Regions from separate parts of the Cytobacillus sp. FSL R7-0696 genome, predicted to be linked through region 1. Evidence: riboswitches for the same ligand, from Rfam matches in the RefSeq annotation. Region 1 holds a riboswitch; the other holds the start of a gene.
The links. Region 1 has a riboswitch for S-adenosylmethionine ahead of MKX29_RS01110 (PLP-dependent aspartate aminotransferase family protein). Riboswitches for the same ligand answer to the same signal wherever they lie in the genome.

Region 1 (6,142 bases):
CCTCATTTACTTTTGGGATCGCTATGACTTCCTTCATATTCATTCTCCTTTACCAACCCTACTGAATGACCTCTGTTGAGAAATCTGGGTTTATTAATTCATCAACCACTTTACCTACGTCATCACTCTTAATAATGCCTTCTTCTTTTAAAACCTCACCAGCCGCATTTAATGCTTCTATTTGCACTTCACCAGGAATTGGCTCATTAAAGTCATTTCTCTCTAATTCTTTTTTCGCTACCTCAAGGGTGATTTGTGCTTCTTCTGCCAGTATCTCTGCCGCTTCTTCAGGATTTTCTAATACCCACGTACGAGCTTTTTCATAAAGCTCAATTACTTCTTTTACTTGTTCAGGATATTTCTCAGCAAATTCGCTTCTCACATTTAATGTGCCATACGTGTTAAAGTCGATATTTCGATAAATAAATTCTGTGCCTGCTTCAAGTTCTAATTTAGCCATATGTGGATCTAAACCAGCCCAAGCGTCTACTTGCCCTGTTGTTAATGCCGTTCCACCGTCAGCGTGTTGCAAGTTAACGATTTCTACATCCGTTGATGTCAATCCGGCTTCATTTAAAGAGCGCAGTAAAAAGATATATGGATCTGTTCCAATCGTTGCTGCTACTTTCTTTCCCTTCAAGTCTTCAACCGATTTGATAGCTGATCCTTTCGGTGCAACTAATGCCGTCCATTCTGGTTTTGAGTATATATAGACTGATTCAATTGGAGCACCATTTGCTTTTGCAATTAATGCCGCTGCACCTGCAGTTGAACCAAAATCAACACTGCTGCTATTAAGAAACTCAAGTGCCTTATTACTCCCTTGACTGAGGACAAACTCAACATCAATATCATCTTCGGCAAACGCTTCTTCTGCCCAACCGAATTTCTTTAAAATGACACTTGTTGGAGAATAATGGGCATAGTCTAAAACAATTTTTTCTGGTTTTCCTTCGCCATTGCTATCATTAGTGCTGGCCTCACTATCCCCGCAAGCACTAATGAATCCAATTGATAAAACGACAATTAAAAATACGAACCATTTCTTCATTGATGACTCTCCTCAACCTCGGTTTTAAATTTCACAAGCAAAGGTTACAATAGAACCTCTTAATCTCTGTGCCTCTTTATATGTGCAGCGATTTTGTACCGCTTCAAGTCCAGCTTCTTTTGCTATTTCAACTGCTTTTGGAGAAATGACACCTTCTTGCAGCCAGAACACTTTTGGTTGGATTTCTACTGCCTCTTTCGCCACTTCTATCGCAGCTTCAGGGCTTCTAAATACTTGCACAATATCAATGGTATAAGGAATGGATTTTAAATTTGGATATGCCTGTTCACCTAATACTTCTGTTTCTCTTGGATTAACTGGCACGATTTGATAACCTAATCTTTGCATTTTTCTTGCTAAACGGTAACTTGGTCTAGCAGGATTTCCACTTAAACCAACAACAGCAATCCTTTTTGCTCTTTGCACCTCTTCGCCATCCACATCTTCTTTTAATGAGGATGATTGTAATGCCCACCGAATAACACCTTCATCATTTACTGCTGTTTCTCCTTTTTGTTCTCCCTTCGAAGAAATACCAGTCGCTTCAAAGAAGGCTTGATCTAAGTCATTGGTTAAATCTCTAACCGATTCAATCCCAACTGATAAACGTATGAGCTCCTCACTTACACCGCTTTTAATTAAATCTTCTGCACTTAACTGTTGATGTGTGGTTGAAGCCGGATGAATAATGAGTGACTTCGCATCCCCTACATTGGCTACATGAGACCACAATGCAATGGTATCTATTACTTTCTTACCTGCATCTCGACCACCTTTAATACCGAAGTTCACAATGGAACCGAAGCCAGTGTTTAAATATTTCTTCGCGAGTTCATGCGCTGGATGCTCTGCTAAACCTGGATATGCGACCCAATCGACAGCTGGATGGGCGTTTAAGAAATGAGCTATCTTCGCTGCATTTTCCGTATGTTTCTCTATACGTAAATGGAGTGTTTCCAATCCTTGGAGTAAAAGAAATGCACTATGTGGGCTTAATGATGACCCAAAATCGCGCAGCAACTGAACACGAAGCTTTGTACTGAAAGCGAGAGTACCAAACTCATTCGCATAAACAATACCGTTATAACTTGGGTCTGGCTGAGTAAAACCAGGAAACTTATCATGATTCCAATTAAATCGTCCGCCATCAACTACAAGTCCACCAATTGTTGTTCCATGACCTCCAATCCATTTTGTTGCCGAGTGAATGACAATATCTGCACCCCATTGGATTGGTTTGCAAAGATAAGGTGAAGCGAAAGTATTATCAATAATAAGAGGAATATCATTTTCATGAGCAATATTTGCAACTGCCTCTACATCTAGGACATGAAGACTTGGGTTCCCAATAATCTCTCCATATAAAGCCTTAGTTTTTGGCGTAATCGCTTTACGGTAATTCTCAGGGTCAGAACCATCAACAAAATGAACTTTAATCCCATATTTCGGAAGTGTTATAGCAAAAAGATTATATGTTCCACCATAAAGGTTCGAAGCTGCAACAATCTCATCACCCGCTTGGGCAATATTCATAATCGAAAGAGCTATAGCTGCCATTCCAGATGAAGTCGCTACTGCCGCTACCCCATCTTCTAATAAAGCAATACGTTTTTCTAATACATCTACCGTTGGATTACCGATTCGTGAATAGATATTTCCCGTCTCATCCAATGAAAATAGGCTTTGCGCATGATCTGTATTATGAAAAACATATGAACTCGTTTGATAAATAGGAACTGCACGAGATCCCGTTGTCGGGTCTGGTGATTGACCTCCATGTAATAAAATCGTCTCATCATCATAAGTGTTAAATTGATTCGTCATTATATACTCTCCTCTACTTTTTAGTCGGATAATTAAAATAAATAACCCCCTCTTCATAAGAAGAGGGGGTTGCCTCATCTTATCTTCCAGACATTCACTGCCTGCAGGATTTAGCACCTTTTCAAGCATTTGCTTGAAGGTTGCCGGACTTCATAGGGCCTGATCCCTCCGTCACTCTCGATAAGAAATATTTTATTTTTTAAAGCGTTAATACTTTAATTACAAATAGAATTATATCCAAAAAACAAATTGTCGTCAATATAAAATCTGAATATATTTTATATTCCAATAAAATATTGGCTCTATCACATAAAAAGCCCTTCCACCAAGAAGGGCAGAAGGGCTTTGAATTCACACGCTCACCTTCTCCTTATCTTTGGATAATATCCTCTGAAATTGGCACCATACAAAAGATTGCTGGTTGCCGAGGCTTCACTGGGTCAGTCCCTCCGCCTCTCTGGATAAGAAGTTCTATTTATTTGTTTAACATCATATACCCTTTTATAGGGAATCGTCAATAACATTTTGAAAATTTATTTATTTTCATCCTGGATAAGTGTCAAAAAATGATACAGTATCTTAGCTGTTAACCCCCATATCACATGACCTTTATAAGTATAAAAAATTTCTTGCATCCTTCGCGTTTGCCATTTATATTTTTCCCCATTAGGAATGAGATGATAAGGGAAGCTACTATTAGGCTCTGGCTTCATCTCAATATAATGAATTGATGGTCCCTCTTTCAAAAAATAAGTAAGTGGTACTGTGAAAATTTGATCCACTTCCTCTGGATTTAGCTTAAGATCACTGATGCTCTCTATTGTGCCTACAAACGGATAAATCACTGTATCATAAGGTGTCACTACATAATCAAGTTCTGAAAAAACAGAGACTTCTCCAATTGGGATACCTAACTCTTCACTGGTCTCCCTTTTTGCCGTCTCAATCAAATCCACATCGTCTTGATCCATTTTCCCCCCAGGAAAGCAAATTTCCCCTGGCTGTCTTCTCATAGATAAAGACCGTACTTCAAACAAAATATGTATTTCTCCATCTTTTTCTATTAGGGGAAGAAGAACAGCGAATTTAACCAATCTAGAGCTACCCAATATATCTGATTGACGATGCTGTATCTCTGATCTTATTTCTTCCAAATCCATGTTAATTACCTCCAAACCACACGACTTAAATCTTTATTTCTCTTTCTGCAATCTATCAATCATCCCCATTGTGCAGACATTTAAATCTAAGCCTATTAGCTTCTTATCCTCTGCACTAAGTTCAACATCGTGCGCTGTTAATAAATAATGTTTTACTTGTTCCAACAATTCCGATTGTATGGCTTCCTGCATTTTTATTATGTCATTTCCTTGGAGAAAAACGTCATCTGCAACTGAAGTAAATATAGGTAACCAATAACGAATTTGTGTAAAAACATCCTTTGGTTCAGGGCCCTCACCATAATGCCCAAAAAAGATATGTTGTGGTTGAAGTGATTCGATTTTTTCAACAGAAGATAACATCGCCTCTGGATCAAACTGATTAGGAGAAGTCGATGGCAGGACTAATGGATATCCTTTTCTTGCTATGCCAGGATAAAATACGCCAATTGTATCGCCAGTAAAGAAGCCATTACTTTTCGAATCATGGATTGAAAAGTGGTGCTTTGCATGGCCAGGGGTATCATAGAAAGTTAACAAACGTCCACCGATATCCAATGATTGTCCCTCTTCCATCGCGACTAACCTCTTCTCATCAATTGGCACAATCGGATTAAATAGTTGATCAAACTCATCGCCATATACCATTCTAGCACCAGCAATTAATTTACTAGGGTCAGCTAAATGCCGTTTACCTCTTGGATGAACATATACTTTTGCTTCTGGACATTGTTCTAAGAACAAACCAGTTCCACCAGCATGGTCTAAATGTACATGGGTGACAATAATATGCTTGATATCTTCTAGGTTAATGTTCAATTCTTGCAACCCTTCTATAAGGTGAGGAATCGAAGGACTAGCGCTTGTTTCAATCACTGTTAATTCTTCAGCACCTAATATATACGCCCCCGTACGCTCAGGTGTTTGTAAATCCATTAAATCAATCAGTTGAATATCATTACCTAAATCTTGAATTTTGTGCAAAGGAAACCCCTCCATATTACTCTTTATGAAAATTATGACATAAGTAGATGAAGAGAGCTACTTAAAAGAATTACAGATAAAAGTGCTCAAATCTACCTAGTGCTTAGTCAGTTGAGCAAAAAAAAACACAGCATCAATCGCTGTGATATAACTAAAAAGCTCGATTGCTTTGTTCTCATCATTTTTCAAAACCTGCCTCCGAAACGCTCGTAAGTAAGCTATTACACTTCAGAACTTAGTTGCGAACCTTTCAAAACAGGCTCTCATTACGCTAACTTTTCCTTCTGTTCTTGTTCTTTAAAAAAGCCTTTCATCGCATGGAATACATCAGCCTTCTGCTTTAAAATATAATAACGGAACAAATCATTTTTTATATTTTTGTATGCTGACATTAAAGTAGAATGGCGGTTATATTGGTTTAACTGTATACCCTATATCCAAAATAAAAAGCACAGCGTATGTAAGTAGTGTCCCCACACTCTTACATCGTCCGCCTACTCACGATAGGCAAACATTTGCTGTACCTTTAGATGTATTTTATTACATTCCAGGTCCCATAGCAACGGTTTGTCTGATGATGGCCGTTGCTTTTTTGTATTCAAAGGAGCCAGGGAAATGAAAAACCGTATTGATGTAATTGCACAAGAAGAATCATATAGTAACCTTGCGTCATTTAATGATATAGAACTAATGAACAAGGCAGTACGTAAATATAGAGACGTCATAACTGTGTCTGTTAAGCGAGCTGACGTACAGAAGAGACTAATTGCTTTATTAGAGATTTTAAAACGTCATAGCTGCAAGCAAATTGGCGTGAGCTATATGTCTAAAAATACGATTGCCAAAAAGTTAGAATTATCCTATAAGACTGTACAAAGATTAATGAAAAAGTTAGTTGACTTGGGCATGATCCGCCAGGTAGAAATGAAGCGTAAAAAGAACATGTTACAAACTGCTAATGCAGTTATTATTTTGCCTATAAAAGAAGAAGTGACCAACAAGCAACCTGCTAAAAAGTCCAAGAAGTGTCCTACCATTAAAACAACTTCTAGTTCTTTAAAACAACTTATTAATAATACTAAACGTAATAACAGCGTTAAGTTGTCATCTGCAAATTTTATTG
Region 2 (6,142 bases), 1.2 Mb from region 1:
ATATTGAATTGCATTTGTATGACGAGGTTGAAGAATCGGAATTGGAGCGCATTACAGGTACGTCTGTTTATCATTTTCGCCGAATGTTTTCATTCCTCTCTGGCATGACTTTAGGGGAGTATATTCGCAGTAGAAAATTATCTAATGCTACATTTGATTTGCTGAATGAGGGAATGAGCGTGACTGACGCAGCATTTAAGTGTGGGTATGAATCAGTTGATGGCTTTTCTCGCGCATTTCGAGAATGGTCAGGAATCAAACCATCAGAGGTTAAAAAGAAAAATAACCTTAAAGCATTTCCTAAGCTCTCCTTTCAATTAGTATTGCAAGGAGGAATAAATATGGATTACAGAATCGAGAAAAAAGAAGCCTTTAAGATAGTCGGTGTTCAAAAGAGAGTACCTATTCAATTTAATGGAGAAAATCAAGAAATAATAAAATTAGCAAAAAGCATTACACCAGAACAAAGAAAAGCATTGCATAGCTATGGGGATATGGAACCTTATCAAGTCGTGAACGCTTCATATAATTTGGATGACGGTTGTATGGATGAAAAGGGCAGTCTCGATCATATGATTGGATTCTTGACAAAAAAAGAAGTCACCGCTAATGAATTTACGGTAGTAGATGTGCCAGCTCTTACTTGGGCCATTTTCTCTTCTAAAGGAGCATTTCCAACAGTCATGCAAGAAACTTGGGCGAAATTTGCCTCTGAATGGCTTCCTTCGTCAGATTATGAATTAGTAAATGCGCCCAATATTTCATTTACTGGAGATATGACGGACTTAAATAATGTGTATAGTGAGATTTGGTTTGCGGTGAAAAGGAAAGGTGAAAAATAATAAAGGTAAAAATCAATAAATACGAATGATTGTGACCACAGTTTAGATTGTTGCTGTGGTTCTTTTTTGCTTTTATACGGTTGAATCTTCGACGCTTATAAAAGTATATATTTGTAAAAGAATTAATGGTTGGTATAATTTATAGTAAATGACCGTAAATTCGAAATCCTGGATAATAAAAAAGTTCTTTAGAAATGAGCAACATTAAAGTCGAGAACCGTAGCTAATAATGGAGTTCTAGGAAATATAAGCAACGTAAACCCATAAATTACGCGAATGAGCTAATTCCGGAAATTTATATTCCGCAAAGAGCGTTCACAGTCAATCACATACAAATCATAAAGAGAGGATGTATTCATTAATGAAAAAGTTTTTCCTGAATTTTATAAGTATTATTTCTTTTTCTCCCTTTATTACACAAGTCACACAAGAGGATGTTACATATAACATGCGGAAATTAAAGGAGTATAATTGGTTTAATGCTTATTTGCAGAATGAGATATATCAGCACCTCATTACCCATAATGAACGAGTACGGAATTTGATTGGTGGTTTTAACACAAGGAGATTTAATCATCGTCCTTATCAAAAGAAGATGGATAAGAAGTTAAACGCTGTGTTATTGAATGAGGAAATCCGAACGAATGTATAATCGTTCGGATTTCTGTTTGGTTATTCGCCTTTTTTTACAAGTAATTTTTCCCGCGACAGTTTGGCAGCTTGCACCATGACTTTTAGGGCTGCGACGGTTTCGTCAATGCCTCTTGTTTTGAGACCGCAGTCAGGGTTAATCCAGAAAAGTTGTGGGTCTAGTACTTGTAAGGCACGGTCGATGTTTTTCGTTAGTTCGTCGAGTTGTGGCACTCGAGGGCTGTGAATGTCATATACGCCTAGGCCGATACCTTGTTCGTAGGTGCTTTCTTCAAATGAGTGAATCAGCTCGCCATGACTTCTTGATGTTTCAATGGAGATGACATCAGCGTCGAGTGCTTGAATGCTTGAGATAATGTCTTCGAAATCGGAGTAGCACATATGCGTATGAATTTGTGTTTCATTTCTGACAGAAGTGGTGGCTAGTCTAAAAGCATAAACAGCAGCGTTCAGATAATCTTCCCACTTCTCTTGTTTGAGTGGTAATCCTTCACGAATGGCTGGTTCGTCTACTTGAATCATCCGGATACCATTTGCTTCTAGTGCTTCTACTTCTTCTCGAAGGGCAAGGGCAATTTGGTTTGCGACTTCGTAACGAGGGATATCGTCGCGGACAAATGACCAGTTTAAAATCGTAATCGGACCAGTGAGCATACCTTTTACCGGGTGATCTGTTAAGGACTGGGCATAGACTGTTTCTGCAACTGTCATTGGCTGTTCGAATGAGACATCTCCATAAATAATTGGTGGTTTGACACAACGAGAGCCATAAGACTGCACCCAACCGAATTTTGTGAATTGGAATCCGGCTAATTTTTCACCGAAGTATTCGACCATATCTGTGCGTTCGAATTCACCATGAACAAACACATCAAGGCCTAGCTCTTCTTGAATATCAATCCACTTTTTAATTTCCGTTTTGATATATGTTTGATAGTCAGTAGCAGTTAACTCTCCTTTACGCCATTTTAAACGATTTCTTCTCACTTCCTGTGTTTGTGGGAAGCTTCCAATCGTTGTTGTAGGTAGGAGTGGTAGTTGGAAGGCTGTTTTTTGTGCTGCTTGACGAACAGAATAAGGTGCTTCGCGCTCTGCTAGTGATGATGGTAAGTTTTGAATGGCTGTTTGTACTTGTTGATTGTTTCTAATAGAAGATTGATTTAGCGCCTCGATAGCAGTTCGTCTCTTGTTTACCTCATCTTGGATTTGCTCTTTTCCTTCTCTTATTCCTTTTGTTAGCACTACGATTTCTTGTAATTTTTCATCAGCAAAGGCGAGTGCGGTCTTTAATGTATGATCAAGTGTTTCTTCAATTTTGACTGTAACGGGTACATGCAATAAGCTGGATGAAGGCTGGATGATTAAGCGATCCTTCGGAACAATTGCTGTAATTTCTTCTAGAAGAGAGAGCTTATTATCAAGTTTGGCGCCCCAGATATTACGGCCATCGATGACACCTGCAGCTAATACTTTATCACTTGGGAAGCCGAATTTTTGTAAGGAAGCGAGGTTTTGACCTGCATCATGGACAAAATCAAGGCCGATCGCTTGCACAGGTAAAGAGGTAACAGCTTCATAATGAGTGATGCTTTCAAAATACGTTTGTAAAATGATATTTATCTGTGGTGCTGCCTCGTGTAATGTTTGGTAAACTGCTTGATAGAGTGAGATGTCTTCTTCTGTGAGGGTAGTGGCTAAAATAGGTTCATCGATTTGCACCCACCAGGCACCTTCTTGCTGTAATTCTTTTAAAATTTGTGCATAAAGAGGAACGAATTGATTGACGATTGATTTGAATTCACTTTCTTTGTAGCCTTTTGATAATTTCACAAAAGTAATCGGGCCCAAGATAACCGGTTTTCCGTCGATTTCAAGCTTCTCTTTTCCTTCTTTATAAAAGGCAAGTGGCCGGTTTTCAGCAAGTGTTGGCTTGAGGTTGGTGAGTTCTGGCACGATGTAGTGATAGTTTGTGTTAAACCATTTGGTCATTTCAGCTGCCACGGCATCTTTGTTCCCTCTGGCAATATCAAAATACGTTTCAATATCAACCTTCCCACCTCTGTATGTAAAACGCTCAGGAACAAGTCCAAACATCACAGCTGTATCGAGGACATGATCATACAGTGTGAAATCACCAACCGGGATGAGATCAACGCCAAGTTGTTTTTGTTTCTCGAGAGAGGATAAACGTATGACTTCCATTTGTTGCAGAAAAGTCTCTTTATTCAACATACCACTCCAAAATTGTTCTAGAGCTTTCTTCCACTCCCGCTTCTCGCCAATTCTTGGATAACCTACATTTGAGCTTTTTACTTCAGTCATTTTAAACACTCCTTTTATGATTGTATTTTCTCAACAAACAATCTCTCTATCTATTATTAAATGAGAGATTCATACGCAATAAAGAGTTGAGACCATTTGATTTGCTCAACACGTATTCATCACTCCTCTCTATGCATCCGTAGAGTCTAAGTGCAAACAACAGACAGGTCTCCTGACTTCAGATCATCGCTTGTTATCCCTTCCCATTTTAATTATGAAATAGTGGTTAATGATAAGTCGCTCTCCTTCACAGTGGCGGGACCGTGCCGGCATTCCACCGGGCTTCCCTTTTAAGCAATCATGCATCCGTTGCCTTTGTTATTTAGTTTTGAAGATACAAAAGACCTCTCTAAATTAAAAATAGAGAGGTCTTTATCCTCTCTTATTTGCCAAAGCTATTACACTTTGCAGGAATTAGCACCTTTTTAACAAATAATTGTTAAAGGTTGCTGGGTTTCATCGGGCCAGTCCCTCCACCTCTCTGAATAAGAGAATTACATATTTATAATATTTTGAATTTTACAGATATATTAGCATAATAAATGGAAGCTGTCAAAATAAATTCTTCATGAGTGATATATATCATCAGATTCAAGCCACTTGCGAAATTTATGTAGATGGTAATAATGCTTGCCATTAAGAATGACTTTTGGTGCGTGAGGATGCTTCTGTAATAGATCCTTCATGTCTGCTTCACTTAAATAAAGTAAAGATGAAGGTGGCTTTGCTCCACAAGTAAATGATTCATATTACCTTCATTTTTACTACTAAATTGCTTCAACCCATTGCCTATGAAATAGCCAAGTAATGCTAAACCGACGGCAATCCAAATAAAATTCAACTCGAATTCCAATTTGTAATCCCCCTTAAATACATATATATCTACTTTAACATCTCCTAACGAATAGTAATAATCTATTTTTTAGTGCCGAATCCGATCAATGCCCCCATAATTAAACCAATCTACCCTGTCTATCGCACCATCTTTCATAGATTGTATACTTGTCCGAGAACAAAAATGGCCAAGCTGTATATATTGATATTACTTAGTGTTTTTCTCGGGTTTGTGATGGAAAAGGCTATAGTTAGCACAAAGGAGACTATTAATTTTGCTGAAGGAGAGAAGTGAAGTGTTATGAATCTATCTGTTATTATTCCCATTCAGAATGAAGAATCTACGTTGTCAGCCGTTTTAGAAGAGTTAATGAAGATTGAGCCATATGAAATCATCGCTGTTTTGAATGGTTCAACAGATGGATCGGAGAAAATAGCGGAAGCATTTGAATGTAGAAAGCTTGTTTATAAAGAACCTCTAGGGGTGGATATTGGACGAGCAATTGGTGCAAGGGAGGCAAAAGGAGATACGCTTCTTTTTATTGATGGTGATATTGTCGTTAGAGCACAGGAGCTACAAGCACTGCTTGATGGCATTCGGGATGGGGCTGATATTGCCCTAAATGATTTAAGCTGGACAATGAAGCGCCCCATTAGACCACATCCGACAGCAGTATCAAAGTTCTCTCTTAATCATTTTTTAGGTAAAGGTGAGTTATCCGTTAATTCCTTAGTCGCTGTTCCTCATGTGATGAAAAAATCAGCGCTTGATACAATTGGTTGGGAGAATTTAGCTTGTCCGCCATTAGCTCATAGTATAGCTGTGATGAAAGAATTAAAGATGAGTGCACCAGTCGCCATTGACGTGATTGCTACAAATAAGATTCGACCGAAACATCAACAGAAGATTACGGGCTCCTCTTTTTCATTTTCAACAAGTTTAATAATTGGTGACCACTTACGTGCAGTGGCGCAACTGATTGAAGAGAGAGGATATCGCGGTGGTTTAAATGATGGCAGGCGAAATCGGCAATCTTTTAAGGAATATGTACAAGCCTTTTCGGTAAAGGAAGAGAAACGAGCGAAGTATAGTGCGATTATTCCTGTAGGGAAGGAGCCGGATACGATTGCTGAAGTGATTGCTGAGGTAAAGAAGGCAGGCATTGATGAAATCATTGTTGTGTTAAATGGAGCAGATGAACGAACAAAGGAAAAGGTAGAAAAGTCAGGTGTGAAAGTGATTGCGTTTGACCAGGCACTCGGACATAACATTCCAAGAGCGATTGGTGCGCTTCACAGTACAGGAGATATCTGTTTGTTCTTAGATAGTGATTTTGTTATCAAAGCAGAAGATTTAACCCCTTTTATACATGCTGTAGAAGAAGGGGCAGATATTGCTTTAAATGATTTAGAGATATTGCTCGACCGTGCCCATCCGTTGCATTCTGTGAGTGCTGCTAAGTACCTTCTGAATATGGCGCTGAAAAGAGAGG

Region 2: another riboswitch for S-adenosylmethionine. It lies ahead of metE (5-methyltetrahydropteroyltriglutamate--homocysteine S-methyltransferase); the one in region 1 lies ahead of MKX29_RS01110 (PLP-dependent aspartate aminotransferase family protein).

What each region holds. Positions count from the first base shown of each region.
Region 1 is NZ_JBBOWA010000001.1:226,003-232,144, forward strand. It holds gene MKX29_RS01100 (ABC transporter permease) at 1-37, opposite strand, end outside; gene MKX29_RS01105 (aliphatic sulfonate ABC transporter substrate-binding protein) at 59-1,051, opposite strand; gene MKX29_RS01110 (PLP-dependent aspartate aminotransferase family protein) at 1,076-2,875, opposite strand; SAM riboswitch class I at 2,952-3,062, opposite strand; SAM riboswitch class I at 3,243-3,343, opposite strand; gene MKX29_RS01115 (NUDIX hydrolase) at 3,409-4,035, opposite strand; gene MKX29_RS01120 (MBL fold metallo-hydrolase) at 4,069-5,019, opposite strand; partial or broken gene MKX29_RS01125 (sporulation protein YhbH) at 5,286-5,444, opposite strand; gene MKX29_RS01130 (helix-turn-helix domain-containing protein) at 5,635-6,142, shown strand, end outside.
Region 2 is NZ_JBBOWA010000001.1:1,403,074-1,409,215, reverse strand. It holds gene MKX29_RS07400 (AraC family transcriptional regulator) at 1-842, shown strand, start outside; gene MKX29_RS07395 (hypothetical protein) at 1,204-1,494, shown strand; gene metE (5-methyltetrahydropteroyltriglutamate--homocysteine S-methyltransferase) at 1,515-3,815, opposite strand; cobalamin riboswitch at 3,961-4,140, opposite strand; SAM riboswitch class I at 4,195-4,307, opposite strand; gene MKX29_RS07385 (hypothetical protein) at 4,513-4,668, opposite strand; partial or broken gene MKX29_RS07380 (glycosyltransferase family 2 protein) at 4,951-6,142, shown strand, end outside.